One region of the Moellerella wisconsensis genome, then DNA from elsewhere that is predicted to be linked to it. Evidence: predicted binding sites of a transcription regulator. Region 1 holds the regulator's gene; the other holds the start of a gene.
What was found. The regulator Fur, encoded in region 1, represses iron uptake genes when iron is present. The targets are predictions, from matches to a motif close to ATAATAATGAGAACNACTATCAA.
Positions count from the first base shown of each region.

Region 1 (16,210 bases):
TACACATCCAACAATAAAAATCACATCGACTTTAGATTATGAATCTGAAGCTGCAATTATGACTAATATGGCAGAAATCACCGCCGGTAGAACCGTAATTAGTATCGCACATCGGCTAAATACTCTACGGTATACCGACAGAATTTGCGTTATCCATAATGGCGAGATTGTCGAGTTTGATAATCATCATAATTTGCTACAACAACAAGGCTTATATGCGCAATTATGGCAACAGCAAACCCGTTAATTAGTATCAGTAGTTAGAAGTTGCTGTTTTTTTATTCGCTCGGGATATTTTTTTAAATAAGCGCTGATATTTTAATCGATAACAGCGCTTCATCGCTCCGCAATAGTAGCGATATGCAGGCAGCTAAGGTATGATTGCGCGCTGGATCCTTGGTACTCGCCCTTTAACACTTACTAGATATGGCAAAAGAACAAACTGATCGCACCACTCTTGATTTGTTCGCGAACGAACGTAGGCCTGGGCGACCGAAGACAAGCCCGTTATCACGGGATGAACAATTAAAAATCAACAAACGCAATCAATTAAGACGAGATAAAGTCAAAGGATTACGTCGGGTTGAACTAAAATTAAATGAAGACGCCGTTGCAATACTGAACCAATTGGCAGAGCAACAGAACATCAGTCGCAGTGAACTTATCGAACAGATATTGATGGCTCAGCTTGAGCAGTCACTTCTGCCGGCGAAAGATTAAACGTCATCATCCACAATGCTAACCACACAAATTTGACAGATTTATCCTGATAGTTTGGCCAAAATAGAAAGCACAATGCTATCATTAATGGTAATCATTCAGCACAAATTTGGCGTCAGAAACTGACTGACAGCCCTGACAGAAACAGAAGAGGTTGACTCACTTTATGGCAATCGTAGGTATTTTCTTCGGTAGTGACACAGGTAATACAGAAAATATTGCCAAAATGATCCAGCAAAAACTGGGTAAAGATGTGGCAGAAGTTCACGATATCGCAAAAAGCAGCAAAGAAGATATCGCTGAATTTGATATCCTGCTACTGGGTATTCCAACCTGGTATTATGGTGAAGCTCAGTGCGATTGGGATGACTTTTTCCCTACGCTCGAAGAAATTGATTTCGAGGGTAAATTAGTCGCTCTTTTCGGTTGTGGTGACCAAGAAGATTATGCAGAATATTTCTGCGATGCAATGGGCACTATTCGTGACATTATTGAGCCAAGAGGCGCTGTTATTGTTGGTCATTGGCCAACTGAAGGCTATCACTTCGAAGCCTCTAAAGGACTGGCGGATGATAGTCATTTTATCGGTTTAGCCATTGATGAAGACCGGCAACCTGAACTCACTGAAGAGCGAGTGGATGCATGGGTTAAACAAATTTCTGACGAGATGTCTCTCTCTGAAATTATTGGTTAATATCACATGTGGCTAAACACACATGTGGCTGAGCAGAAAGTTACTCAACATAATTTTAACTGTAGATGAACTACAGTAAACACGAGTCGCAGTTGGCTATTTTTTCGACTATTTAATGTTTATTTTGGCGCGATATACAGCAAATGCGATATACAGCAAATAATGTAACCAACGACCAATAAATAGCATCGTAAACATAGATAGAACGCGAAAATATAACCTAAAAATTGATTCAATAAACACGGCGACTGCAATTTATATGATGTTGGGTATATGGTAATAATGAGACATGATTGGTTTCTATTTACTCTCACTAAGCCTATAATTGTGAAATCGTTTAATAGAAATCTCTTTTTTCTGTTAATTATGTTTAGTTATTATTAAATTCATGAATTAAGTTACAGGATAAATCCGCATGACCGACAACAATAAAGCATTAAAGAATGCTGGGCTGAAAGTTACACTTCCACGCTTGAAGATACTGGAAGTGCTTCAAGATCCTGAGTGCCATCATGTCAGTGCGGAAGATCTCTACAAAAAGCTGATTGATTTAGGCGAAGAGATTGGCCTCGCAACAGTGTACCGTGTATTAAACCAATTTGACGATGCTGGAATTGTGACTCGCCATAATTTTGAAGGTGGTAAATCTGTCTTCGAACTAACACAGCAGCATCATCATGACCACCTTATCTGTCTTGATTGTGGCAAAGTTATTGAATTTACTGATGAATCAATTGAGACTCGTCAGAAAAATATCGCGGCGCGCCACGGAATTAAATTATCAAACCACAGCCTGTACCTGTATGGTCATTGTGCTGATGGTGATTGCCGTGATAACGGTGATGCTCATGAAGCGAAAGGTGAATAGTACCTTTTTATTGGCTCTGTAACTGCATCCTATAGCTTGCCGCACAACTTGGCTATATCGGTGTTTTGTGCTCTGGTTATGATCTGTTTTAGTCATATGCATTACTTTTAATGTCCAGTAAGTAACCAAAACGCTACGGAGCAATTAATCTAGTCAATTTCCTCTGAAATCCGTATGTGCAAACCACATGCGGATTTTATTTTGCCTCTCATTTGCGTTCTCTAACCAATAAATTTGATAATCACTCGACGTAATATTACACTAATCTCTAGTATCAAAAATCACATTAAAAGACCGCTTAAACAATCAGTTTTCAAAGACTAACTATCAAAAATTAACGTTCAAAAGAACCCGTATCTAAGAACGATCCCCCAAAGACTAAACGCAGAAACAACAAACAGAACAAAGTAAGCGAAATGAGAATACAATGATATCAATAGCGACTCATTGATTTCTCATCATAAATATCGCGCTAATTGATTGTTGAAGGATGAATGAATGAGTCAAACGGAACAACCCAATCGTGGCGGTTGGAGCACATTACTTACAGGTCAATATCTTTGGTTCACCTTGGCGCTAACCGGAGGGATCGTTCTGCATGCGGTCAATGTCTACATCACTATTACGACCTTACCTTCCGTAGTACGTGATATTGGCGGTCTAGATTTTTATGCTTGGAACACCACGCTGTTTATTCTGTCATCCATTATTCTCTCGGCTCTGACTTCTCGTATTTTATCCCGCCTCGGTCCGAGAAAAAGTTATCTTATCGCAACACTGATTTTTATTATCGGCACGATTGTTTGTGCCCTCACCCCCTCGATGCTACTCATGTTACTAGGACGTATAATTCAAGGCGCTGGCGGAGGAATTTTACTCACCTTATCTTATTCCATGGTTCATCTTGTTTTCCCACAATATCTCTGGTCAAGGGTACTGGCAATGATGTCGAGTATGTGGGGGATGGCAACACTTTTGGGGCCAGCATTAGGTGGTTTTTTTGCAGAATATACTCTTTGGCGCGGGGCATTTTGGTGTCTAGCTATCGTTGGGCTGCCCTATATGTATCTTACATGGCGTGTATTGCCTAATCAAAATCATCGCAGCACCGTGCAAGAAAAAATTCCCTATCGCCAATTATTGCTGCTTTCGATGGCGGTTTTGGCTATTTCTCTCGGCAGTCTCAGCCAAAAAATATGGGTGCCCATTTTAGGACTTATGGCCGCTTGTACATTATGTTATGCCCTAGTCAATCTTGAAAAAAGAGGAGTAAACTGCTTATTTCCACAAGATACTTTTCGGCTATCCGCTCCTTTAGCGCCAATTTATTTGACCATGGCGTTATTAGGTTTTAGCGTACAAACAGAAGTTTTTGTTCCTTATTTTTTACAAGTTCTGCATGATGTTCCTCCCTTAGCCTCGGGATATCTCGCGGCATTAGTCGGAGCCGGTTGGTCTTCTAGCGCAATTTTAGCCTCCGGAGTAACGCCAGTAATCGCCCGCAAATTAATCTGCCGTGGCCCTACACTCACACTATTTGCCTTAGTTATTCTCGCGCTGTTTATCACGAATATTATTGAGCTAGAAAATTATCAATTAATAATAATTTGCCTCGCATTATTTTTTGCTGGCAGCGGAATAGGAATGGCATGGCCCCATTTACTGACGCGGATATTAACCGTTTCACGTCAACAAGATGCGGATAAAGCCTCTGCGGCGATAACTACGCTACAACTATTTTCAACCGCCTTTGGCGCATCCATGGCTGGCTTAATCGCTAATTCAGCAGGGCTTTCGCTCCCCGGAGGAATAGATGGCGCTAAATCAGCCGCCGCTTGGCTATTTATATTATTTGCAGCAGTCCCTCTATTCGCATTAATTAGCGCTAATATTGTGGTTAAACAAGCGAATAAGCACTAGTCAATCGCAAAATTCTCTTTTAATTCAGTTGATTATTAATTATGTACAAAAAATAATAAAACTATATTCCACATTATATTCAAAGCGATATTTAAAACCATGTACAGCTATCGAGCGCGTTGTTGGCTAAACAGTAAAAAGCATAGAGAGAATAACAAAAAGTCCGTATCATAGGTTTTCTAAAAACATCATTATCAAGTGACTGACATGACTCAAACATTTATCCCTGGCAAAGATGCCGCCCTCGAAGATTCGATAGCCTCGTTTCAAGATAAATTACACTCTCTAGGATTTAATATCGAAGAAGCCTCCTGGCTGAATCCTGTACCTAACGTCTGGTCAGTACATATTCGTGATCGTGACTGTTCGCTGTGCTTTACCAACGGTAAAGGCAGCACTAAAAAAGCCGCATTAGCCTCTGCTTTGGGTGAATATTTTGAGCGTCTCTCAACCAATTATTTTTTTGCTGATTTCTATTTAGGTAAAAACATCGCGGACGGTGAATTTGTTCATTATCCTAATGAAAAGTGGTTTCCTTTAACCGAAGATGACAGCTTACCCGACGGAATTTTAGACGCAGGTTTATTAAAATTTTACGATCCTGATAATGCCCTAGGTGGCAGCCAATTGATTGATTTTCAATCCGGCAATACCGAACGTGGGATCTGCGCGCTACCATTCACGCGTCAATCAGACAATCAAACGGTATATATTCCAATGAACATCATTGGTAATCTATATGTTTCAAACGGCATGTCAGCGGGAAATACCGCTAACGAAGCACGAGTTCAGGGATTATCTGAAATTTTCGAGCGCTATGTTAAAAATCGTATTATCTCTGAATGTATCAGCCTTCCGCTGATCCCTGCTGAAGTAATGAATAAATACCCAAGCGTGGTAGAAGCAGTAAATACCTTAGAACAAGAAGGCTTTCCAATTTTCTGCTATGACGCATCATTAGGGGGCGAATATCCAGTTATTTGTGTGATTTTATTCAATCCAGCCAATGGTACATGTTTCGCTTCGTTTGGTGCACACCCCGATTTTGGTGTCGCCCTAGAGCGTACAGTGACAGAATTATTACAGGGTCGTGGTTTAAAAGATCTCGATGTGTTTAATGCACCGACGTTTGACGATGAAGAAGTGGCGGATAATACTAATCTCGAAACTCACTTTATTGATTCAAGTGGTTTAATTAGTTGGGACTTATTTAAAAAAGAGGCTGATTATCCATTTGTCGAGTGGTCATTTAAAGGGACAACTCAAGAAGAATTCTCTACCCTCATGGCTATTTATAATCAGTTAGATGCAGAAGTGTATATCGCTGATTACTCTCATTTAGGCGTCTACGCATGCCGTATTTTAGTGCCTGGTATGTCCGATATTTATCCTGTGGAAGATCTGCATATTGCGAATAATACCATGGGGGCACATCTGCGCGAGGTGATTATTAGTCTGCCAGAGAGCCAATGGTCAGCTGAAGAATATTTATCATTTATTGAGCAACTAGATGACGAAGGCTTAGATGATTTTACCCGCGTACGTGAATTATTAGGTCTGGCAGTAGGCAAAGATAATGGCTGGAGTAATTTGCGCATCGGAGAATTAAAATCCATGCTAGCATTAGCAGGTGGCGATTTAGAGCAAGCGCTTATTTGGGTTGAATGGACGCAAGATTTTAATAGTTCCGTCTTTACCCCTGAACGTGCCAATTATTACCGTTGTCTACATACTTTATTGCTGCTTAATCAAGAAGATGAAAGAGATCCTGCTCAATATTATGATGCATTTGTGCATATGTATGGCGCAGATACCGTAGATGCAGCATCATCTGCCATCGCTGGTGAGAATTGTTTTTATGGCTTATGGGCTATCGACGAACAATTATCCTCGCTTCCCGCACATCAGGCATTATTAGCAGCCTATGAAAAATTACAAAAAGCAAAAATAACCGCTGCGAAATAACCATATTAATACAATGGTTTAAGAACAAATAGCTGTTATAAAGTAAAAATCAGGTTAATAAGTCAATCATCAATAACATTAAACTGACATTTTAGCCTGATTTTTTACTTTTAAGATGTTACTAGAGGGTATTTTAAAAAAATCATACAAATATTAAAATTTATTTTTTCTTTTATTTTCATTAAATTACAGCTTAATTTAACATAAATTAAACATAAAAAGCTTAAATCTACGCTGAGTTTATGATCCACATCAAAAATCTATTTCCCCCCCTTTGCTACTATAATTGCGTACAATAATTAATTAACTTTATAAGAGAGTGTTAGTATGAAAGCTGACAACCCTTTTAATCTTTTACCTCCGGCTATCATGGCAAAAGTTGCTGACGATGCTTGTGTGTATAAAGCTAACAAACATCCGGCAATTACTTATTTGTCAGCCTTCACCGCCGGGATTTTTATTTCTATTGCTTTCGTTTTCTATATTACAGCAACTACAGGTGCCTCTACCGCTCCTTTCGGATTTACTAAATTAATTGGCGGTATCTGTTTCTCTCTCGGTTTAATATTGGTGGTTATTTGTGGCGCTGATTTATTTACGTCAACAGTATTAACCATTGTATCTAAAGCCACCGGTCGAATTACTTGGGGACAAATGTTCCTCAATTGGTTTAATGTCTATATTGGTAATTTGATTGGCGCATTATTCTTTGTTGCACTTATTTGGTTCGCGGGCCAATATACGGCAGCAAACGGTCAGTGGGGATTAAATGTATTACAGACCGCTGATCATAAATTACACCATACCTTCATTGAAGCCGTTTGCTTAGGTATTCTAGCCAATATGATGGTTTGCTTGGCTGTCTGGATGAGCTATTCAGGCCGCAGTCTTACTGACAAATTATTAGTGCTTATTTTACCTATCGCGATGTTTGTCGCTAGCGGCTTCGAGCATAGTATTGCTAATATGTTTATGATCCCTTTAGGAATTGTCATAAAAGAATTTGCTCCTGCTGAGTTTTGGGCTCAGATTGGTTCAGCGCCAGAGCAATTTTCTCATTTGACTATCGGACATTTTATCTCTGACAACCTAATTCCGGTCACTATTGGTAATATCATAGGTGGTACGTTGTTAGTCGGTTTGATTTACTGGTTTATGCACTTACGTGATGATAGTCATCAATAAGACTCTTCATCATGTAGTTGAAAAGTTTATTAAGATCCTTAAAAGATCCATTGTTAAAAGGTAAAAGTATCATGACCGAATTAAATGAAAAATTCGCTTCAGCATGGCAAGGTTTTACACAAGGTGAATGGCAGAACGAAGTTAATCTGCGTGATTTCATCCAGAAAAACTACACCCCCTATGAAGGCGATGAATCCTTCCTGACCGGTTCTACCAAAGCCACTGATGCTTTGTGGGACAAAGTTATGGATGGCATCAAAATTGAAAACCGTACACATGCGCCGGTCGATTTTGATACTGACATTGCTTCGACTATTACCTCTCACGATGCGGGTTACATCGAGAAAGATTTAGAACGTGTTGTTGGCTTGCAAACTGATGCGCCACTGAAACGTGCTCTGATCCCATACGGTGGTATTCGTATGATTGAAAGCTCATGCAAAGCTTACAATCGCGAACTTGACCCGATGGTTAATAAAATTTTCTCTGAATATCGTAAAACCCATAACCAGGGTGTATTCGATGTTTATACACCAGACATCATCAAATGTCGTAAATCAGGTATCCTGACAGGTCTGCCAGATGCGTATGGCCGTGGCCGTATCATCGGTGACTACCGTCGTATCGCGGTATACGGTATCGACTACCTGATGAAAGATAAAGTTAAACAATTTAATTCTTTGCAAGCAAAAATGGAATCCGGTGAAGATCTGGAAATGACCATTCAGCTGCGTGAAGAAATCTCTGAGCAACATCGCGCACTAGGCCAAATGAAAGAAATGGCTGCTAAATATGGTTGCGATATCTCAGGCCCTGCTAAAAATGCTCAAGAAGCTGTTCAATGGACTTACTTCGGTTATTTAGCCGCTGTTAAATCTCAAAATGGCGCGGCAATGTCATTTGGTCGTGTATCGACTTTCTTAGATATCTACATCCAACGTGATATGGATGCAGGTAAACTGACTGAACAAGAAGCTCAAGAACTGATTGACCACTTGGTCATGAAACTGCGTATGGTTCGTTTCCTACGTACACCAGAATATGATGAACTGTTCTCTGGTGACCCAATTTGGGCAACGGAATCACTAGCTGGTATGGGTCTTGATGGCCGTACTCTAGTGACTAAAACCACTTTCCGTTTCTTGAACACACTGTATACCATGGGCCCATCTCCTGAGCCTAACATGACTATCCTGTGGTCAGAAAAACTGCCTCTGAACTTCAAAAAATATGCCGCTAAAGTTTCTATCGATACATCATCTATCCAGTATGAAAACGATGACTTAATGCGTCCTGACTTCAACAGCGATGACTATGCTATCGCTTGCTGCGTCAGCCCAATGATTGTTGGTAAACAAATGCAGTTCTTCGGTGCTCGCGCTAACTTAGCGAAAACCATGCTGTATACCATCAACGGCGGTATTGATGAAAAATTGAAAATGCAAGTGGGTCCAAAACACGAACCAATCCTCGACGAAGTTCTTGACTTCGATGTAGTGATGGATCGTATGGATCACTTCATGGATTGGTTGGCAACTCAGTATGTCACTGCACTGAACATCATTCACTACATGCATGACAAATACAGCTATGAAGCTGCATTGATGGCACTGCATGACCGTGATGTTTATCGTACTATGGCGTGTGGTATCGCTGGTCTGTCAGTTGCTGCTGACTCACTGTCTGCTATCAAATACGCTAAAGTTAAACCTATCCGTGACGAAGATGGCATTGCTGTTGACTTCGAAATCGAAGGTGAATATCCACAATTCGGTAATAACGATTCACGCGTCGATGATATCGCTTGTGACTTAGTTGAACGTTTCATGAAGAAAATTCAGAAACTGCGTACTTACCGTAATGCGGTACCAACTCAGTCAATTCTGACTATTACTTCTAACGTTGTATACGGTAAGAAAACAGGTAACACTCCAGATGGACGTCGTGCTGGCGCACCATTCGGACCAGGTGCTAACCCAATGCACGGACGTGATCAGAAAGGTGCGGTTGCATCACTGACTTCTGTTGCAAAACTGCCGTTTGCTTATGCGAAAGATGGTATTTCTTATACCTTCTCTATCGTTCCTAATGCGTTAGGTAAAGATGATGATGTTCGTAAAGCTAACCTTGCAGGTCTGATGGACGGTTATTTCCATCACGAAGCTTCTATCGAAGGCGGTCAACACTTAAACGTCAACGTTATGAACCGTGAAATGCTGCTAGATGCTATGGAAAATCCAGAAAAATATCCACAGTTAACCATCCGTGTTTCTGGTTATGCCGTGCGTTTCAACTCACTGACTAAAGAGCAACAAAAAGACGTTATTACTCGTACATTTACTGCATCAATGTAATGACTTGCTAACGCAACACCCAAAAGATTCAAGGGTCACAATCTATAATAACCTGAACTGGATAACGTAATTAACGCGACAGTTCAGGCATAAAAAAGAATGTAGCCAGTCAATGTACAACTTGAACCCCTATTGGTGTTACAATAGAATAAATTAAAGGCCCCGCATTTGGGGCCTTTTTATCTCGTCAGTTTTGGGAGTCTTCTGTCATGTCCGTACTTGGTCGTATCCACTCTTTTGAATCCTGCGGTACTGTTGATGGCCCCGGTATACGCTTTATCGTATTCTTTCAAGGCTGCCTAATGCGCTGCCTATACTGTCATAACCGTGATACCTGGGATACCCATACAGGTACTCAAGTTACCGTTGAAGAATTAATGAAAGAAGCGGTGACTTATCGTCACTTTATGAATGCTACTGGTGGAGGCGTTACTGCCTCAGGTGGCGAAGCTATTTTGCAAGCTGAATTTGTACGTGACTGGTTCCGTGCTTGTCAAAAAGAGAATATTCATACTTGCTTAGATACTAACGGTTTTGTTCGCCGTTATGATCCAGTGATTGATGAATTACTGGATGCTACTGACCTGGTGATGTTAGATCTCAAACAGCTGGATGATGAAATCCATCAAAAACTGGTTGGCGTATCCAATCATCGAACCTTAGAATTTGCTCGCTATTTGGCGAAACGTAATCAAAAAACATGGATACGTTATGTGGTCGTTCCCGGCTGGAGTGATGATGATCACTCGGTACATTTATTAGGTGAGTTCATGCAAGATATGAAAAATATCGAAAAAGTTGAACTGCTTCCTTATCATGAGCTGGGTAAACATAAATGGGAAACCATGGGTGAAGAATACAAATTGAATGGGGTTAAGCCTCCGTCTAAAGAAATTATGGAGCGTGTTAAATCCATTCTCGAAGGCTATGGCCTCAAAGTAATGTATTAAGCCTTCAGCGTCCCCATCGATTAACCATCTCATCTAAATCTGATTAATAATAGGCAGAGCCGGTACAAATATCACCACTCTGCCTGTTTATTCTCAAGTAGCATAATATTTATCAGTTTCTTTCTTTACTATACTTTGACTATACTCTTTATAGTGATAAATATTTCTATCATATTCTTTTTAATCCTACCGTATCAAATCATACAAATCATACAAATCATACAAATCATACAAATCATGGTATAAAAAAACCGCCGGTTTTTAACCAGCGGTTTATCATTTTCTAACTCAAGCTATCAGTCAAGATTAACCAATATATTCTAAACCTTTCATATAAGGACGTAGAACTTCTGGGATCTCAATACGGCCATCTGCTTGTTGATAGTTTTCCATAATTGCCACTAAAGTACGTCCGACAGCTAAGCCAGAACCATTTAGTGTATGAACCAATTGTGGTTTCTTATCATTTTTACCACGGAAGCGAGCTTGCATACGACGCGCTTGGAAATCCTTCATATTTGAGCAAGAGGAGATTTCACGGTAAGTATTTTGCGCTGGCAACCATACTTCTAAATCGTAGGTTTTGCATGAACCGAAGCCAATATCACCGGTACATAACAACACTTTACGATAAGGTAAGTTTAATAATTGTAGAACTTTCTCTGCATGGCCAGTTAGTTCTTCAAGCGCTTCCATCGATTTTTCAGGATGAACAATCTGTACCAACTCAACTTTATCAAACTGGTGCATACGGATCAGACCACGCGTATCACGACCATATGAGCCCGCCTCAGAGCGGAAACACGGGGTATGCGCTGTCATACGTAATGGCAATGACGCTTCATCTAAGATTTCACCACGCACTAGATTGGTTACCGGTACTTCTGCGGTTGGGATCAACGCATAGTTACTTTCACTTTCTTCTTCTAATGGCTTGGTATGAAATAAATCTTCGCCAAATTTAGGTAATTGTCCGGTACCGTATAAGGTTTCGCGGTTTACCAAATAAGGGACATACAGCTCTTGGTAGCCATGCTGTTCAGTATGTAAATCGAGCATAAACTGAGTCAAAGCACGGTGTAAACGCGCGATCTGACCTTTCATCACGACAAAGCGTGAACCTGTCAGCTTAACGGCTGAGGCAAAATCTAATCCCCCTGATAATTCACCTAAGCTCACATGATCTTTCACTTCAAAATCATAGTGGGCTGGCTCACCCCAACGGCTAACTTCAAGATTTTCAGTATCATCTTTACCATTAGGGACACAATCATCAGGAATATTAGGTATGCTCAATGCAATATCACGGATTTGGTCTTGCAGCTTATCTAATTCCGATTTCGCTGAATCCAATTTCTCACCTAATTGGTTTACTTCCTGACGCAGCGCATCAATATCTTCACCGCGTGCTTTAGCCGCGCCGATAGATTTCGATCGGGAATTGCGTTCTGCTTGCAGGGTTTCAGTTTCAACTTGTAAAACTTTGCGGCGTTCTTCTAATTCACGCAGCTTTTCCACATCAAGGGTAAAACCCCTGCGAGCCAGTTTTTCAGCAACCGCGTCTAGCTCTGTACGCAGTAAATTGGGATCGAGCATGCTTATCCTGTGATTCTTGTTGTTTAAGTGATGAGATAGAGCCCTGTATTTGATAGATCAAGTAGTTACTCCTGTTTATTACTGAAGTATCTACTGAAGCATAATTTTGCTACATCATAAAAATAGATAATGCAGTTAAACATGTTTCAATGAGTCTATCGTAAAATTATTTAACTCTGCCTTTAAGCCGAGTAAAAAATAAAAAACATACAGGATTTACAATATTATTTTTTCTAAACAGTTTAGTTGCGATAAATAGCTAGCTTGTGTTTTTGGTCTATATTTTAGGCCTACATAATAGACAATAAAAATAATGCACCATTTGTATACAAAATATTCCAACTGTATACCAAACGATTATGATAAAACCACGATAACAAATAAACCAACAACTTAAACTATCTAAGCGATACTAACTTATAACCTTACCGTATAGCTATAATTAACGATAGCGTTTTATTGAGCTATTTTGATCCTGTTCAGTTAACCATGCTAATTTATCACTAATTTTACTTTCTAATCCGCGGTTAGTCGGAAAATAATAATGGGTCTCTTTCATATCTGGCGGAAAATAATTTTCGCCCGCAGCATAGGCGTTAGGTTCATTATGCGCATAACGGTATTCTTGCCCAGCCCCTAACTGCTTCATTAATTTAGTCGGCGCATTGCGTAGATGATCAGGAACATCATAATCCGGCTGTTCTCTGGCATCAGCCAAAGCAGCTTTAAACGCAGTATAAACCGCATTACTTTTGGGCGCGCAAGCTAAATAAACAATCGCTTGAGCAATTGCTCTTTCACCTTCTGCCGGCCCGACGCGGGTAAAACAATCCCATGCCGAAATAGCCACTTGCATCGCACGGGGATCAGCGTTGCCCACATCTTCAGAAGCGATAGCCAATAAGCGACGAGCCACATATAACGGGTCGCCACCGGCAGTTATTATTCGAGCATACCAATATAAGGCTGCGTCGGGCGCTGAACCACGCACTGACTTATGCAACGCCGAGATTAGATCATAATAACGATCGCCTTTATTATCAAAGCGTGCACTGCGCTCTCCGCTAACTTCTTTCAATAATTCAGGCGTTAAAACACGTTGCCCTTGCTCATCAGCATTAGCCATATCAGCCATCATATCTAATAAGTTGAGCGATCGTCGGGCATCGCCATTAACTAATTTAGCAATCAACGTACGTGTTGAATCTGGCAAAATAATATTTTTACCGCCTAACCCATTGATAGAATCAGTCATTGCCTGTAATAAGACTTCTTCGATATCATTTTCATCCAATGATTTCAGTAAGTACACTCGGGCTCGTGACAATAAGGCTGAATTCAACTCAAAAGATGGGTTTTCGGTCGTAGCACCGATAAAGGTGATAGTGCCGTCTTCTATGTGTGGCAAAAATGCATCTTGTTGGCTTTTATTAAAGCGATGGACTTCATCAACAAATAAAATCGTCCGTCTACCTGCATTACGATTTTGACGCGCTTTCTCTATCGATTCACGAATTTCTTTAATTCCTGAGGTCACCGCAGATAACCGCTCAATATCCGCCTGGGCATAATGACCAATAATCTCAGCTAATGTCGTTTTACCGGTACCTGGTGGTCCCCATAAAATCATCGAATGCAGATGCCCTGCCTTGATAGCTCGAGGCAAAGGCTTTCCTTCAGCCAAAAGATGCTTTTGACCAATATAATGTTCGAGATCAACTGGACGCATGCGTGCAGCTAAAGGCTGAAATTCATTTTGCGAAAAATCGAGAGACAGATTACTCACTACGCCCTCTTATTTATTTGGCTGAGCGTTGATCATCCAAAGCCACACCCTGCGGAATTTTTAAACTAAATTTACTTTTATCCACCGGACCATTTTTCTGTGCATTCAACTGATAAGCACTTACTTGACCATCTTGTTCTATGGCTGAAAATTTCTCTATTGTGCCATCAGGGGAAACTGTGATTGAAAAGCCTTTAAGTGTACCGTTAAGCTGCTTAGGTTTCAGATCAAAGCTATTACCTTGTTGAATAATAGAATATTGCTTCCAATCCTGAGGATTATTACGCGTAATCAACATAAACGGGGTATCATTAGTCGCATCGTTCAGTGACGTTACCGTTACCTGTTCAACGAAAGGATTATAAAACCATAAATCTTTACCATCTGAAATCAAAACACTTTCATCAGGCGACGTCATATTCCAGTTGAACAAATTTGGTCTTTGTATCCATAATTCGCCACGACCTTCTTGAATTAAATCACCTTCGGCGCTGGTGACTTTTTGACTAAAATTAGCATGGAAGCTATTCACTTTATTTAGACGGGTTTGCAGGTCTTGACTAGCATCTGCCAAAGTCATCGCTGAATACAAGCTCACCACTAAAGCCGCGCCTAACAATATCATTTTTTTCATTATTCAATGACCTTTTAAATACACCCAAGTGAATGCTTTTAAATCGATAACCTATATGTTCAAAAAATATAGATCGTAAATTATCTACACTATCTAGCCCCATAACTAACTGAATATTCAGACAGATTAACAATAATCCATCAATAATATTAGTGATCCATAGACGGTGGGGCTAATACTTCACGATTACCATTATGTCCCGGCTCACTGACAATTTGTTGGGCTTCCATTTGCTCAACAATTCGTGCGGCACGGTTATAACCTATACGGAATTGACGTTGCACACCAGAAATAGACACTCGTTGTTTTTCAACCACAAATGCCACCGCCTGATCAAATAACGGGTCTAATTCTTCAGCTGCACCATCAAAACCACCTGCACCATCAGATTCATCACTGCATTTAGTAATACTTTCAATATATTCAGGGCGACCTCGTGCTTTCCAATCATTAACCACTGCATGAACTTCTTGGTCCCGTACAAAGGCGCCATGAACACGCATTGGAATAGATGAGTTTGGTGGCAGGTAGAGCATATCCCCCATTCCCAATAATGATTCTGCGCCACTTTGGTCGAGAATAGTTCGAGAATCTATTTTACTCGATACCGTAAAGGCAATACGGGTTGGAATATTAGCTTTAATCAATCCGGTAATAATATCCACAGAAGGTCGCTGTGTGGCCAACACTAAGTGAATACCTGCTGCACGAGCTTTTTGTGCCAAACGAGCAATTAACTCTTCAACTTTTTTACCCGCTGTCATCATTAAATCAGCAAACTCATCGACCATGACAACAATATAAGGCTCTTTCTTTAAGACCGGATGTTCGGTTTCCATGCTATCACCCGGCTTCCAGAATGGATGAGGAATAGGCCGGTTCATTTCTGCCGCTGCTTTAATTTTTTCATTATAGCCCGCGAGGTTACGTACCCCTAAAGCTGACATTAATTTATATCGACGTTCCATTTCATTAACGCACCAACGTAAAGCATTGGCTGCGTCTTTCATATCGGTAACTACTTCAGTTAATAAATGCGGGATACCTTCATAAATAGAAAGTTCAAGCATTTTAGGGTCAATCATAATAAAGCGAACATCTTCGGGTTTCGATTTATATAAAATACTGAGGATCATTGCATTGACCCCAACAGATTTACCCGATCCAGTTGTCCCCGCAACGAGTAAATGAGGCATTTTTCCTAAATCAGCCACCACCGGTTCGCCTTCAATATCTTTGCCTAATACGATAGTTAATGGAGACGGATCATTACGGAATTTATCGCAATCCAGGACTTCTCTGAGATAAACCGTTTGACGTTTTTTATTCGGTAATTCTAATCCGACATAAGGTTTACCCGGTATGACCTCAACAATCCTTACCGCAGTTGTCGACAAAGAACGAGCTAAATCACGGGATAAATTGGAAATTCGCGCAGCTTTAACTCCCGGTGCTAAATCTAGTTCAAAACGCGTGATCACCGGTCCTGGAGAAAAACCGACGACATCGGCTTTAACACGATAATCATTCAGTCGAGC
Region 1 covers NZ_CP093242.1:1,042,197-1,058,406, reverse strand. Annotated here, with positions in the region: partial or broken gene MNY66_RS04545 (type I secretion system permease/ATPase) at 5-247, shown strand; gene ybfE (LexA regulated protein) at 427-720, shown strand; gene fldA (flavodoxin FldA) at 887-1,414, shown strand; gene fur (ferric iron uptake transcriptional regulator) at 1,830-2,282, shown strand; gene MNY66_RS04525 (MFS transporter) at 2,781-4,202, shown strand; gene ycaO (30S ribosomal protein S12 methylthiotransferase accessory factor YcaO) at 4,410-6,167, shown strand; gene focA (formate transporter FocA) at 6,495-7,352, shown strand; gene pflB (formate C-acetyltransferase) at 7,424-9,706, shown strand; gene pflA (pyruvate formate lyase 1-activating protein) at 9,916-10,656, shown strand; gene serS (serine--tRNA ligase) at 10,963-12,252, opposite strand; gene MNY66_RS04495 (replication-associated recombination protein A) at 12,695-14,038, opposite strand; gene lolA (outer membrane lipoprotein periplasmic chaperone LolA) at 14,052-14,672, opposite strand; gene MNY66_RS04485 (DNA translocase FtsK 4TM domain-containing protein) at 14,822-16,210, opposite strand, start outside.

Region 2 (16,210 bases), 570 kb from region 1:
ATCTCTCGTTTCTCGATGAGTTATAGCTATCATTATGATTTATTGTCTTCTTTTGCAAAAAAGGCAATTGAACGCTCAGAAGAACAATTAAAAGAATTAATCCAACAAATTGATTATCCACAAGAATTACTATCCTCTAGCGTAGCTTTTGGTTCCCCGCGAGATAAAGTATTGTCTGCGGCGCAAGAAATTAACGCGGATTTAATTGTGATTGGTTCTCGCCGCCCTAATATATCTACTCATTTGCTCGGATCCAATGCTTCGGGGATTGTCTCATATGCTAAAATATCTGTTTTAGTCGTGAGATAGAAAGTCAGAAAGGTAAGGGATAAGAACGGCTAATTGATGGATGAAATAAGCGGTTTAGAAATAAAAACCATCCCATAATAGTATGTAATATATGGGGTGGTTTTTATAAGAAATAAGATTCTAATTTTATATTTACTACGTATATATCAGGATTAGCCGAGATCACCCGCAGCTTTTGCTTGTTTAATGGCTTCAACAGCTTGGCCGCAGGCATTTTCTTGCTCTGCTTCTGGGTAGGAAGCCAAAGCTTTTTTAGCATCAGTTAGCTGAGCTTTCATCGCATCTATTTGGGCTTTCATTTCTGGTGCACTCTTATTTTCTTGCTCAGCAAGCTTAATCAGATTATTCATCTCACTGAAATAAGTGTCACAATTTTTTCCTGCATGCGCGTTCAGTGCAGAAAGTGATAATACGCAGCCAACAATCAGTGGAAATAATTTTTTCATGGTATCTTCGCTTTCATTTATGAATTTTTTTCAGCATAACATTAGCATTATTAAAACGCATTAGTTGTGAGAAAATATTGTGGAATTTTTTAGCTAAAAGGTTTTTTACTTAATAAGTAATACTAATATAGATGACTGTATCAATTTATATGCTGTATATAAGTATGTCGCAAGACAGGGGGAAAGACGAAATTAGAGTGATTTTAGGCAAGGGTTCGCAGGATGATACTCGCTATTGTGCGCTAATCTGCGAAAGATCATGTTAACTGTATAGGGTTAGTTCTATGATGTTTCGGCTTAGCCGTTAGGCTTATATAACTCACGATACAGCTAACTATGAATGGATGAGTGATAAACTGAGTTTGTGCAAGTGAATTGAGCATTGTCATTCAATAATATGATTAAACTCTATTATCGAGTTTATGATGTGGAATAAATCATTAGGCTAACTTTGAGTAAATATGTGATGGAACAAGTGGCTAGCGTTAAAGATACGTCAATTGAGACGCAAAGAGAGATCACCCGATTATGTATTGAATGCGGTTTGCTATTATTACAACATGGCGCAGAAAGTATGTTGGTCGAAATGTTGGCCACGCGATTGGGTCGAGCATTAGGTGCTGATCAAGTGGATAGTGCGATTTCATCAAATGCTATCGTACTAACAACGATTATTGATAATCACTGTATTACCTCCACACGAAAAATCATTGATCGCGGTATTAATATGCATGTGGTGACTGAAGTTCAACATGTAGTAATTTTGGTTGAGCATCATCTATTAGACCGTGACCAAGTACAGAAAAAACTAGATTCTATTAAGCCGCTACGTTATCCGCGCTGGATGATGGTGCTGATGGTGGCTTTATCATGTGCCTGTTTTAGTAAGTTAAATGGTGGCGGCTGGGATGGTTCAATGGTTACATTTCTTGGCAGTGGCTGTGGTATGTATATTCGACAAGTCCTAACATCGCGTCAGATTAACCCATTGATAAATTTCTGTATTACTGCCTTTGTTGCGACCAGTGTGTCGGGATTAATTCTTAAGTTACCTTATTTTGCGCCGACGGCGACTATCTCGATGGCGGCCAGTGTTTTATTATTAGTCCCGGGATTTCCGTTAATTAATGCGGTGGCTGATATGTTTAAAGGGCATGTTAATACCGGATTGGCGCGTTGGACGATGGCAAGCCTGCTCACGTTGGCGACTTGTATTGGTGTGGTGATGGCAATGTCAATTTGGGATCTGAGGGATTGGGCATGAGTTTTTTATTTGCATTGCTGCAAGATATGATTTTAGCCGCAATCCCTGCGGTTGGATTTGCTATGGTGTTCAATGTCCCTAAACGCGCCCTAAAATATTGTGCTTTGCTCGGCGCGATAGGGCATGGTTCACGAATGGTGATGATGGAACTGGGTCAAAATATTGAATGGGCGAGTTTCTGTGCTGCTATTTTAGTCGGCATTATTGGCATTCAATGGTCTCGCTGGTGGTTAGCGCACCCTAAAGTCTTTACGGTAGCGGCTATTATTCCTATGTTCCCGGGAATTAATGCCTATGTCGCCATGATTTCGGTGGTTAAAATATCGCATTTAGGATATAGCGAACACTTATTTGAAACTCTGGTGACTAATTTTTTACAAGCCTCATTCATTGTCGGTGCACTTTCTATTGGCTTATCATTACCGGGATTATGGTTGTACCGTAAACGCCCCGGGGTCTAATTAAAAACGCAGAGAACAGGCTGATTATACGCTGTTTTCTGCGAGTTTAATGGTATTAAATGTAATATCTAAACCATTCTTATCTGCGAAATGAAACTGAATTTTTAAATTATTTTCAGTGAGCTGAGGTATGCCCACCGTAATATCATCGTTTTCTGAATATTTTTTAGTGACGTTAATAAGCTCTGAAATTAATTGATCTAATAATGTATTCATAGTAATGCTCTATATTTAATCTGATTTATCGTAAATATTTTAAGCTAAATAAATTTTAATTATATAAAAGATAGAAGAGAAAGTTTATATTTCAGTCGCCTTAACAATTTTTGATAAGACAATCTGCAATGAATTGCTATATTCTTAAGTTCTTCCACTTAATTATATTATTTAACTTTCCCTATAATGGTATTTACTTTGAAACAGTCACATATTAGTCGCATTATTGCGTTTACTTCCATTATCTTTTTTAGCCTATTCACTCTTTCTACTGTTGCTGCGCCATCGTCTTTTAATGAAGCTAAAAAATTAGCGCGTACGCAAGTTTATCATGACCAATCTAAACAGGGTGAAGGCACATTATATTGTGGTTGCCAATGGGATTGGTTGGGCGCCAGTGGCGGGCGGGTCGATCTTAACTCGTGTGGTTATCAAGTCCGAAAACAGCAAAATAGAGCAGAACGTATTGAATGGGAACATATTGTTCCTGCTTGGGTTTTTGGTCATCAACGTCAATGCTGGCAGCACGGTGGACGTAAAAACTGTATCGCGGACGATCCGGTATTTCGTACTATGGAAGCCGATTTACATAATTTAGCCCCATCGATTGGTGAGGTTAATGGCGATCGCAGTAATCTGAGTTATGGTCAACTGGCGGGTAATGTTGAATATCCGTATGGCCAGTGCCGTAGCCGCATCGATTTTAAAGCGCGTGAATTTGAACCGAGAGACAGTGTAAAAGGGCAAGTGGCGCGGGTATATTTCTATATGCACGACCGTTATGATTTATCGATGTCTGAGCAACAGCAGAAATTATTAAAAGTTTGGGATAAGCAATACCCAGTCACCGCTTGGGAGCAGGAACGAGATAATAGAATCGCTAAAATTATGGGACATCACAATCCGTTTGTTACTGGTGAGCAAGTATGGCAGTTAGGACATAAAAATAGTGCATCTGGGCTATTTTCTGATATTTCACAGCATAAACCTTCAGCCAATGAAGCGGTAATAAATGAGAATGCGACAGTAAAAGGTAATGTGAAAAGTAAAATTTATCATTTATCTCACTGTTCTGGTTATAAAACTACGGATGATAAAAATGCCGTATTATTTGCCTCTGAGCAGGATGCGATAGCTGCTGGTTATCGTCAGGCGATTAACTGTAAAGTGAAATAATAATTAGTATGAATTTTTCTTGTTGACTGAAATAATTGTTATTCTTCAAGCCAATAAATAGAAAATCAGCGGTTAAGTCGGTTTATATTCTTAATCGCTGATTGTATCTCAATTCAATATAAATAGATTTTCTGTTAGCACTGTTAATTAGAGCTATCAATTAGAACTAGCGATAAAAATCATTTATTACACGATGAATTTTTATCGTTATTAATCTGCGCTGTCCATGACATCGTGGCGCATTTGATGATAGCCTTCTTCATTGTAGCCATGGCGCCAATAAGGGACAGCATGAATATGTTGGCGATCATAGCCTTTATCGTGGCGAATATACCGGCGCAAGGGTTTGATTATTTGTTCTTCTCCGGCAAACCAAAATACGATATCTTCTGTGGGCAATGTCCAGGTTTTGAAGCAATTGATTAACTGCTCTGTGGTAGAAATATCGCCACAAATCCACACAATTTCAACCTGTTCTGGCGCCTGTAATGAATAAATATCAGCTTGATTATCTACTCGTAAAATAACCTTTCCTTGGGCATTCTCCGGCATATTTTCCAGTAATGCTGCAATTGCAGGCAGTGAACTGGCATCACCTGCCATAAAGTAATGACTAGCTGGTGATAATAACGGATCAGCCCCTCCAGGGCGGCTGATCCCAAGCCAATGGCCGATATAAGCATCGCGCGCAAATTGATAAGCTGGGCCTTCCATACCCTCGTGCATGGCAAATTCTATATCGATTTCTTTTTCTGCTGGGCGAATAGCACGTACAGTATAAGTTCTCACTTTAGGCCGAGGCTGATTTTCAGGCGATGAAGGGCCGTTAGGGCCGAGAACTGGCAATAGTGGGGGGATTGTTGCATCGGCAGATAGAAAAATTTTCAGATGCGTACCTGCACAATTAGCAGGGTAAGTATCTAGATTTTCACCGTGGAAAGTGATCCTTCTGATGGCAGGAGAGATATCAATGATTGATTTAACGTGGATTAATTGAGGAGGGATCGGACGTTGTCTATTTGGGTCATTATTAGCTGTTGCCACAAACAATCTCCTTACGGATTGGTCGGTAAATTTGATTAATTACTTAATAATGGTAATTATTATCATTATCAACTGTATTATCAAGATGATTTTACCCTTAGAGCACTTAAGGCAACTGTTATCGGTCTCTGTTATAAGCCTCTGTTATAGAAAAATGTCATAATAATAGCAGACAGCATCAGCGAAGGTGGGATGCGACGATGGGATCCCCTTCACCGTGCGTTAGGTAGCAAAGGGGAATAATAATTCCAGCGATTATTTAATTTTCATTCCTGCCGCGGTCATCAATCCGCGAAATAATGAAGATACGGCAAACAGTGCTACCACGCTGGATAGCCAAATAATTACCATCCAAGAGAGTTTTTTCCACCACGGGGAAGGCTCCACGTTAGTGATAACCTTGCTCGGGATTAATTTTTCCTCTGAAGACATAATAACTCCAATAGGTATAGACCAAAATAATAGGAATAATAAATAGAGCACCGACCAGCATAAAACCCAGACTTTCGGGTGGGCTGGCGGCTTCTCTAAAGCTGATCACCGGTGGGATAAGATATGGCCAAATGCTAATGCCTAATCCAGTAAAACCTAAAAAAATTAGTAATAAGGCCGCTAAGAAAGGCCGATAATCGTATTTTTGCTGCTTCACTGAATGAAGAATAATAGCTGCGGCTAATATCACTAGTAGAGGTACAGGGAGAAAAAACCATATATTAGGCAGTGAAAACCAGCGGTCAGCAATAGTTTGGTTTAGCAACGGAGTCCATAGACTGATAATGACGATGACGATTAACATTAAAAAAGTTAATGGGCCAGCTATCCTATACATAGTTTGGCGCAGATGGGCTTGAGTTTTCATGATAAGCCAGCCGCAACCGAGTAACGCATAAGCGACAACTAAGCCAAATCCGCAGAACAGCGGAAAGGGCGCAAACCAGTCAAAATAGCCGCCCATAAAAGTTCGATTAGCAACGGGGAAACCTTGAATAAAAGCACCGACTACCACACCTTGCACAAAAGTAGTGATGATCGACCCATAAATAAAGGCTTTATCCCAAATATGCTGCTGTTTATGATTGGCTTTGAAGCGAAATTCAAACGCCACTCCCCGGAAAATTAACGCCAGCAACATTAGGGTTAGAGGGATGGATAAGGCATCTAATACAATCGCATAGGCTAAGGGAAATGCCCCTAATAATCCGGCACCTCCTAAGACTAACCAGGTTTCATTGCCATCCCAGACGGGCGCCACACTGTTCATCATGACATCGCGGTCGTGTTTATCTTTGACCATGGGATAGAGAATACCAATACCGAGATCAAAGCCATCCATCATAATGTACATCATGATGCTAAATACAATTATCACAAACCAAATTAGCGCTAAATCAATGCCCATGACTGTTCTCCTCGGTTATCCCTTGGCGAATTAATTTAATCATATAGATATATCCAATCCCAAACACGCTGGCATAAACCATAATAAAAGTCAGCAAACTGACGCTCATATGAATATCACCATGTGCACTTACCGCATCGGCGGTGCGTTGTAGTCCATAAACCACCCAGGGTTGCCGACCAATTTCAGTGGTAAACCAACCGGCAAGAATGGCTATTAGCCCAGAAGGCGCCATTAATAACATGAAACGTAAAAATGGCTTGGATTGATATAAACGTTGTTTGTAACGTAGCCATAAACCAATAACTCCGCCGGCAATCATTAATAGCCCCAGGCCGACCATGACGCGAAATGACCAAAACACCATAAACACATTGGGGCGATCTTCTGCGGGCCAATCTTTCAATGCCGGAACTTGTTTATCGAGACTATGGGTTAAAATCAGGCTGGCAAGATATGGGATCTGAATAGAATATTCGGTTTTTTCACTGACCATATTAGGCAGTCCAAATAAAATAAGCGGAGTCGCTTCGCCGGGTTTATTTTCCCAATGGCCTTCCATAGCAGCAACTTTAACTGGTTGATACTTTAACGTATTTAAACCATGAGCATCGCCAATCAGTGCCTGTAATGGTGCCAAAACCAAAATCAGCCATAGCGACATAGAAAACATTTTTTCCATCGCACTTGACCGATGGCCTTTAAGCAGATGCCACGCTGCCGAAGCACCGATAAAAAAGGCTGAGGCTAGAAAAGCTGCGGTTGTCATATGCAATAATCGGTAGGGAAACGATGGATTAAAAATAACCGCTAGCCAATCAACAGGAACCAGTTGCTGATTAATAATTTCGTAGCCCTGTGGCGTTTGCATAAAGCTGTTTGAGGCTAAGATCCAAAACGTCGACATGATAGTGCCTAAAGCCACCATGCAGGTCGCGAAAAAGTGTAGCTTTTCACCTACGCGTTGCCAGCCAAATAACATCACACCGAGAAAACCAGCCTCTAAGAAAAAGGCCGTTAACACTTCATAAGTTAACAGCGGGCCGGTAATTGAACCGGCAAAATCAGAGAAAAAACTCCAATTAGTGCCAAATTGGTAAGCCATTACTAAACCAGAAACTACCCCCATACCGAAATTGACGGCGAAAATTTTGGCCCAAAAATCAAACATCTTTTTGTAATCGGGGTGACGCGTTTTAAGCCATAAGCCCTCTAACACGGCGAGGAAACTGGCTAAACCGATAGTAATTGCCGGAAAAATAATGTGGAAAGAGACCGTAAAAGCAAACTGAATACGGGCTAATTCCAGGGCACTCAATCCAAACATATTGACCTCAAAAAATAGTAACCTCAAATAGGTAAGATAAAAATACAATCAATGTGTGGATAAGTAGACCATGAGAGACTAAGCTATAATAGTAACAATTTTATCGTTATTGACTATAACAGTTGGCGAAAGGACTAGGTATGACTCGATACGAGCAATTAGCAGCACAAATCCGTCAGCAAATCGAAGATGATATTTGGCAAGTGGGTGACCGGCTTCCTTCGTTGCGAGAAAGCGTAAAACAATCTGGGCTAAGTTTGATGACGGTGGTTCAGTCGTATCAATTATTGGAAAGCCAAGGCTGGATTATTGCACGTCCACAATCTGGTTATTATGTGGCTAAAAGCAAAGCTAGTTTTGCGGCGGCGAAAGGGGGCAAGGGGTCGCATCTAAGTGAAAATGTAGAGATTAATGCCTCTATTTTCGGCGTGCTGCAAGCCTGTAATGACCCAGATATTATTCCTTTTGGCTCGGCATTTCCTGAGCCAGCATTGCTTAATGAGCCAAAATTAGCCAAATCATTAGCCTCGGTTGCTCGACGCATCACTAAGCAGAGTGCAGTGGCTAATTTGCCGCCGGGTAATGAAAAGTTACGCCGTAACATAGCTCAGCGTTATGCCATGCAGGGGATCCACGTTTCTCCCGATGAAATAGTGATCACGGCTGGAGCGATGGAGTCCTTAAGTTTTAGCCTACAATCAGTTACCGAGCCGGGTGATTGGGTCGTGATTGAATCCCCTGCATTTTATGGCTGTTTGCAGGCAATAGAGCGCTTAAAACTAAAAGCAGTGGCGATAAAAACCGATCCTATTTTTGGTTTGGATTTAGATGCACTCGAAGATGTGGTTGAAAACTATCCGATTAAGGCTTGCTGGTTGATGACTCATTATCAAAACCCTTTGGGGGGAACCATGCCCATAAGGAATAAAAAACGTTTAGTCGATATTTTAAATCACCGTCAAATCGTCCTAATAGAAGATGATGTGTATGGCGAACTGTATTTTGGTAATCAGCAACCAGTAGCGGCTAAGAGTTTAGATACGTTGAATAATTTTTTTCATTGTTCGTCTTTTTCTAAATGTTTAGCGCCGGGGTTTCGGGTCGGTTGGGTGGCTGCTGGCCGGCATGCGACCAAAATTCAACATTTACAAATGATGAGCACAGTCTCTGCCAGTGTGCCGACACAATTAGCTATCGCCGAATATTTATCGCAAGGCGGTTACGATAATCACCTTAAAAAACTGCGTATGACCCTCGAACAACGCCAGCACCGCTTATTAAGCGCAATCGCACAATATATGCCTGATTCGGTTAAAGTAAATACTCCCAAAGGCGGCTATTTTTTGTGGTTAGAATTTGAGCCACCTTTTAATGCAGTGCGTTTATATCAATTGGCATTAACACAGGGGATAAGTATTGCGCCCGGAAGTATGTTTTCGACCAGCGACCAATTTAATCATGCCTTTAGACTCAACTTTTCTTTTACTTGGAGCGCGCAACTAGAGGAAGCGATGAAAATATTGGGCAGCTTGTGTCACCAATTACTGAATGAGAAACGAGATTAATCACATTTATGAGCCTAACTGATTGCGCTAAAAAGTAAAATTTGTCACTCTGCTAAATTACCCGTAAGTCATTTTAGCCAGTCAATTTGCGAGGGACGATGAAAATAAGATGCTTTGATGGTTCGGTTAATGCCACCTCCAAGGCTCAACAACAGAGGCATGAAATCGTCTGTTGGCCAGTCGCTTCTGATTTCTCTTGGTGTGCGCAAATTGACCGATTTAGCCAAACTTGCCAGTTACCGACAATGCCGGATATTGACTACTATTTGGTGCTGCTTAATGACAATGCGCTGGTGCTCACTAGTGATGTTGGTAGCGAATATGTATTCACCGAAAAAGGCCAATCCTTCTGTTGCCGTGGTGAGGATAGTCCCCAGTTATTGGCGCAAGATGGTCCAATATTATTATTAAATATTAGGGTGCGACGAGGATGTTGGAAGCCGAAAATTACCGTGATCACCGAAAACCAACCATTACCAACTAATAGCGCTGGTGTCATTTATGTATTAGAAGGGCATTGGCAGATCCAAGGCGCGAATTGCAGTCAATTGATTGCAGAGCATGGTTGCTGGTGGTTACCTGATATTCGCCAAGGGCGAGTTAGCCCGCTACAGCCAAATAGCTGTTTGATTTGGGTTGATTTGATGAGCGGATAGAATGAATTGTTATATTAATAATATTGATAGTCATTTGTATTATTTTTTTGTTATTTCTTTATTTGTTTAGTGAGCCTTGTTTAGGGAAAACTGCTTAGCGAAAATTTCTTATCAGAGAGGTGATTTTCTTGTTATATTTTAATTTTATCATAATTCAATCATTGAAATAATAAATAAATACATTATTGTAAATTAATGATTAATATCATTTCTCAAGTTTACTTTATTCCAGTTGCTATAATTAGCCAATCTTTATACTCTCTTAGTGGATTTAAATTAAAATATGATAAATGTCAGAATAAGACCGTAAAAAAAGATTGTATAAATAAGATCATATAAAAAATTATATAACGGTTTATTCGCCTTTTTATTTTCATTATTAAAAGAGCAATGCAGATGGATAAAAAAATAGAAAACTATACTGGCCCTGCGGCTGGATGGGGAGCAGTTAAAGCGGTAGCTGAAGCTATTCGCGGACAAATGGAAATCGGTCACGATATTATCGCGCTATTTGATATGAATAAACCTAACGGCTTCGATTGCCCGGGGTGCGCATGGCCGGATCCTAAACATACTGCGTCATTTGATGTGTGTGAAAATGGTGCAAAAGCAATGGCTTGGGAGGCTACAGCTAAAAAAACCACCCCACAATTTTTCGTACAACATACAGTCACAGAGTTACTCACTTGGGATGATTACGATTTAGAAAATGAAGGGCGTTTAACGCACCCATTAAAATACAATCCTCAAACCGATAAATATCAGGAAATTGAGTGGGAAACCGCATTTGCTGAAATAGGCCAGAGATTACAATCTTATCAAGATCCCAACAGTGTCGAATTTTATACCTCGGGCAGAACATCTAATGAAGCGGCGTTTTTGTATCAATTATTTGCCCGTGAATATGGGACTAATAACTTCCCCGATTGTTCAAATATGTGCCATGAGCCGACTAGTGTGGGTTTAGCTGCTGCTATAGGGGTAGGTAAAGGGACAGTTTTATTAGACGATTTTGATCAAGCAGATTTAGTGATTTGTATCGGACATAACCCCGGTACCAACCATCCTCGCATGCTGAGTACTTTGCGAGAAGTTTCTAAGCGTGGTGCAAAAATCATTGCAATCAATCCATTGCGTGAACGTGGACTAGAGCGCTTCACCTATCCGCAAGATCCGATTGAGATGCTGACGTTGGAATCAACCCCCTTGGCGAGTAGCTATTATAAAGTACGGATTGGGGGAGATACTGCCTTACTAAAAGGTGTGATGCGCCTCGTAATTGAGAAACATCTTGCTGCGATTAATGCGGGCCAGACACCAATATTAGATATTGATTTTATCGAGCAGCACACTACAGGGTATGCTGAGTTACAACAGGATATTTTGTCGACAGATTGGCAAGATATTTTACGGGTTTGTGGATTACAGCGCAGCGAATTAGAACAAATTGCTGAGGCTTATATTGCGGCGAAAAGTACTATCATCTGTTATGGCATGGGGATCACTCAGCATCAGCATGGGACGCAAAATATTCAGCAACTGATTAATTTATTGCTGCTAAAAGGCAATATAGGGCGTGAAGGCGCGGGTATTTGCCCATTGCGTGGTCACTCTAATGTGCAAGGTGATAGAACGGTAGGGATCACCGAAAAACCAAGCGCAGGCTTATTAGCCAAGATTGAACAGCGTTTTGGCTTTAAACCGCCTAAAGAATTCGGACATGCTGTTGTGGCTAGTATGCAGGCACTAGCTGATGGTAGTGCTAAAGCATTGATTAGTATGGGGGGGAATTTAGCTGTTGCGATGCCAGACCATGATTTAACGTATGCAGGAATGAAAAATTTAGATCTGGCTGTACATGCAGCGACTAAATTAAATCGTTCGCATTTATTGACGGCTAAACACACGTATTTATTACCGGTGCTCGGACGCACTGAAATCGATAAACAGCAAAGTGGCGTACAGTGTATTACCGTCGAAGATTCTATGTCGATGGTACATGCTTCACGCGGTATGTTAAAACCGGTGAGTCCGTGGTTAAAATCAGAATGTGCTATTGTCGCCGGTATGGCGAAGGCGACCCTGCTTAACTCAACAGTTGAATGGGATGATTTTATCAATAACTATGATTTGATCCGTGATGCGATGGAAGCAGTATTGCCTGATTTTAATGATTATAATCAGCGAATTAAACAGCCTGGTGGTTTTCATTTACCCAATGCGGCAGCACAGCGTCGTTGGTTAACCACGTCAGGGAAAGCCAATTTCTTGACCACTGAAGGGGTTATTGAAGATCCGGAATCAGCCGTTAACAGTGAATTAGTACTGGCGACTGTGCGTAGCCATGACCAGTATAATACAACGATTTATGGCATGAATGATCGCTATCGTGGAGTATTTGGTCAGCGTGATGTGCTATTTATCAGTGCTGCCGAAGCGGAAAAGCAAGGCGTAAAAGCAGGAGATAAAGTCAACGTTATCGCGCTGGATAAGCAACAACAGCCAACCCAAAGACGCCTAGATAACTTAACTGTGGTTATTTACGATATGGCCGACCGCTCAGTGGCGACTTATTTCCCCGAAGCCAATAATTTGATTGCGCTAGATAATTATGATCCACAAAGTGGCATTCCAGCTTATAAGAATATTGCAGTAAAATTAGAAGTGGCGGCTTAATTATCGGTTATTAGCTGATAGAGTGAGTTAGCTATAGCTAAATAGAGCTCGCGGTATTAGAGATTAATATCTAAGGATCATGACATGAAATCATGATCCTTTTTTATATCTGCTATATTTTATTCTGCTTATATTGATAATAAACATATACAAACTTATTTATTTTTTATTGAAATGGAATTTTCCGCAATCATTTATTATAGTTAATAATATCGGTTAAGAGTCAATAATAATTTACTTCAGTTATTTGTTTTATTATTGACTCTCAATATAAATAATAAGTTATTTTTTAGTGCTTATTATTAATCGACTCATCTGCAACATAATAACTAACCAAGGAGTTATTGTATGAACAGTACGAGCGAGTATACAGGCTATGACAATAATTTTTCATTAGATGGGAAAATCGCCGTGATTACTGGCGGGGCGGCAGGGATTGGTTTGGCGATTGCTGAATTATTTATCGCTAAAGGCGCAAGAGTTGCATTACTCGATAGGGCAGACTCGGTGATTGAAACAGCGGCATCATTAACTCATGCGATGGGTATTCCCTGTGACATTACTTGTGCCGATTCAGTGACTTCTGCGATAGATAACGTGGTTCAATATTATGGGACATTAGATATCGTGGTCAACTGTGCCGGCATGGTAGCGTTGTCACCAGCGGAATCATTAAGCGAAGCTGATTGGGATAATACCATGAATGTTAATCTAAAAGGAACTTTCTTAGTATGCCAGTGCGCGGGAAAATTGATGCTGAAAAATGGGCACGGTAAAATTATTAATTTGGCCTCTCAAGCGGGAGTTATTGCTCTTCCTGAACACGCAGCTTATTGCGCCAGTAAAGCGGCAATAATTGGCTTAACCAAAGTATTAGCCTTGGAATGGAGCCCAAAAGGTATTCAAACCAATGCGATTTCACCCACTATTGTGCTCACAGAATTAGGCAAAAAAGCATGGTCAGGGGAAAAGGCTGATGCAATGAGACAAAAAATTCCTACCGGACGTTTTGCCTATCCTGATGAAATTGCTGCTTGCGCGTTATTTCTAGCTAGTGATGCCTCCGATATGATCAGTGGGCATAATTTAGTGATTGACGGTGGTTATAGCATTCAATAATCATTGGCATTAGTATTCTAATTTAACTTATTACGGCATAAATATAGCTTGAAGTGTATGAAAAAATATTAACTTTTCTATACACTTCTTTATTTATAATATAACAATCACCATATAATACAATTAAATATTCAAATAATAAAAATATAAGATAATTCAATTAAGTAATATAATTTTTAGAAACTATTATATTTTTGTTTCTATTAAAGTTTAATATATTTATTATCATTAATTGTTATATTTTAGCTTTGTGATAAATATTATAAAATTTATGTGATCTCAGCCTTAAATATAACGTATTAATAAAAAATAGTGTGATAGTTGTTCAATTTATACATTAATAGTATTACTTAATTCCTCTAACTGTTATATATATTATCCAGTCTAACTGTACTAGCTCCTCACTTAGAAGGAAAAAAGTATGTTCTCATCCTATAATGTTCTCATCCTATTAGGCGGTTTCTTCAGATTGAAGAAATGGTTTAATATTGATATCGATCTAGCTTTTTTCTTCCCTCAAAGATAATCCTTTTTATTTTTTATTTTTTAAATTTAACAAACCCTCTTTTTTATAAAAGACTATGGGTTTGTTTAATAATTTGATTTTATATTAAAGGTATTATTATGGCTAAACGAATTGTCGAACCCTTCCGTATTAAAATGGTAGAAAATATCCGTATTCCTTCACGAGAAGATCGCGAAGTTGCACTCAAAGAGGCTGGATATAATCCATTCTTATTACCAAGCGATGCTGTATATATTGATTTATTAACTGACTCTGGCACTAATGCCATGAGCGATAAGCAATGGGCATCAATGATTACCGCTGATGAAGCTTACGCAGGTTCAAGAAACTATTATGAGTTAAAAGATAAAGCCAAAGAATTATTTGACTATGACTATATTATTCCTGCACATCAAGGGCGTGGTGCTGAGAATATTCTTTTTCCCGTATTATTAAATATTAAGAAAAAAAATAGCAAAGTAGAAAATCCCGTCTTTATTTCTAATTTCCATTTTGATACTACCGCAGCGCATATCGAATTAAACGGATGTAAAGCAATTAATATTGTTACAGAAAAAGCATTTAATTCTGAGCAATATGATGATTGGAAAGGTAACTTTGATATTCAAAAGTTGAAGGAAAATATTGCGGAATATGGCGCGGATAATGTGGTTGCTATTGTTTCTACTGTTACTTGTAATAGTGCCGGTGGGCAACCCGTTTCAATGAGTAATTTAAAACAAGTTTATGAAATCGCTAAACAGCATGATATTTTTGTTGTCATGGACTCGGCACGTTTTTGTGAGAATGCTTATTTTATAAAACAACGTGATCCACAATATAAAAATGCCAGCATTAAAGAAATTATTTTTGATATGTATAAATATGCTGACGCATTAACTATGTCAGCCAAGAAAGACCCACTGTTAAATATCGGAGGGTTAGTCAGTATTAAAAATAATGAAGAGGTATTTACATTAGTCCGTCAACGCTGCGTACCTATGGAAGGATTTGTAACTTATGGAGGGTTAGCTGGGCGTGATATGGCGGCTATGGTTCAAGGTCTAGAAGAGGGAACGCAAGAGGATTATCTGCATTATCGTATCGGACAAGTTCAGTATTTAGGTGACCGTTTGCGTGAAAATGGTATTCCAATTCAATATCCTACTGGTGGACATGCGGTATTTGTCGATTGTAAAAAATTGGTTCCGCATATCCCAGGCGATCAATTCCCTGCCCAAGCGGTGATTAATGCATTATATTTAGAATCTGGTGTACGAGCCGTTGAAATTGGGTCATTTCTTTTAGGTCGTGACCCAGCAACAGGTCAACAAAAACATGCCGATATGGAATTTATGCGCTTAACCATTGCTAGACGCGTGTATACCAACGATCATATGGATTATATCGCGGATGCATTAATTGAATTAAAAGAAAAATTTGCGACCCTGAAAGGTTTAGAATTTGAATATGAACCCCCAGTATTAAGACACTTTACCGCTCGACTGAAACCAATCAAATAAATCGTCACTAATAATGGCTTCCATACAGTATGGGAGCCTTGTCCTTATATTTTTAAGGAATAAATATGAGCACGTCTATAATTAACAAAGAGCCTTCAATTATGGTGGGCGGATTTGTACTAGGTGGCGCAATGATAGGGGCGGGAATGTTTAGTTTACCGACCATTATGTCAGGCGCTTGGTTCATTAACTCTATTTTTATTTTATTAGCAGTTTGTTTTTTTATGTTTCATTCTGGTATCTATATTCTTGAATGTATTTCAAAATATGGAGAAGGAACCAATTATTTTCATATATCTAAACATCTATTACCCAAATGGGTATGTTATCTTGCTAACGTTTCACTGATGTTCGTATTATATATATTAATTTACGCATATATCTCGGCTGCAGGTTCAGTTATTTATGAAGCCTTTTTATTGCATGGGATAATTATTAATCAAAAAATAGTATTTATAATATTTACTATTGTATTAGGATCTACTATCTGGTGGGGAGGAACATGTGCTAGTCGTTTAACCTCA
Region 2 covers NZ_CP093242.1:1,614,550-1,630,759, forward strand. Annotated here, with positions in the region: gene MNY66_RS07275 (universal stress protein) at 1-309, shown strand, start outside; gene MNY66_RS07280 (DUF5339 domain-containing protein) at 462-755, opposite strand; gene MNY66_RS07285 (threonine/serine exporter family protein) at 1,222-2,019, shown strand; gene MNY66_RS07290 (threonine/serine exporter) at 2,016-2,480, shown strand; gene MNY66_RS07295 (hypothetical protein) at 2,505-2,696, opposite strand; gene MNY66_RS07300 (endonuclease) at 2,883-3,872, shown strand; gene MNY66_RS07305 (siderophore-interacting protein) at 4,083-4,916, opposite strand; gene MNY66_RS07310 (DUF2474 domain-containing protein) at 5,172-5,348, opposite strand; gene cydB (cytochrome d ubiquinol oxidase subunit II) at 5,305-6,315, opposite strand; gene MNY66_RS07320 (cytochrome ubiquinol oxidase subunit I) at 6,305-7,642, opposite strand; gene MNY66_RS07325 (aminotransferase-like domain-containing protein) at 7,783-9,207, shown strand; gene MNY66_RS07330 (HutD/Ves family protein) at 9,306-9,863, shown strand; gene MNY66_RS07335 (FdhF/YdeP family oxidoreductase) at 10,260-12,539, shown strand; gene MNY66_RS07340 (SDR family oxidoreductase) at 12,888-13,658, shown strand; gene tnaC (tryptophanase leader peptide) at 14,080-14,184, shown strand; gene MNY66_RS07345 (tryptophanase) at 14,283-15,686, shown strand; gene MNY66_RS07350 (aromatic amino acid transporter) at 15,752-16,210, shown strand, end outside.
Region 2: a site for Fur is predicted at 4,960-4,982, ahead of MNY66_RS07305 (siderophore-interacting protein). Genes of this name have one in related genera too.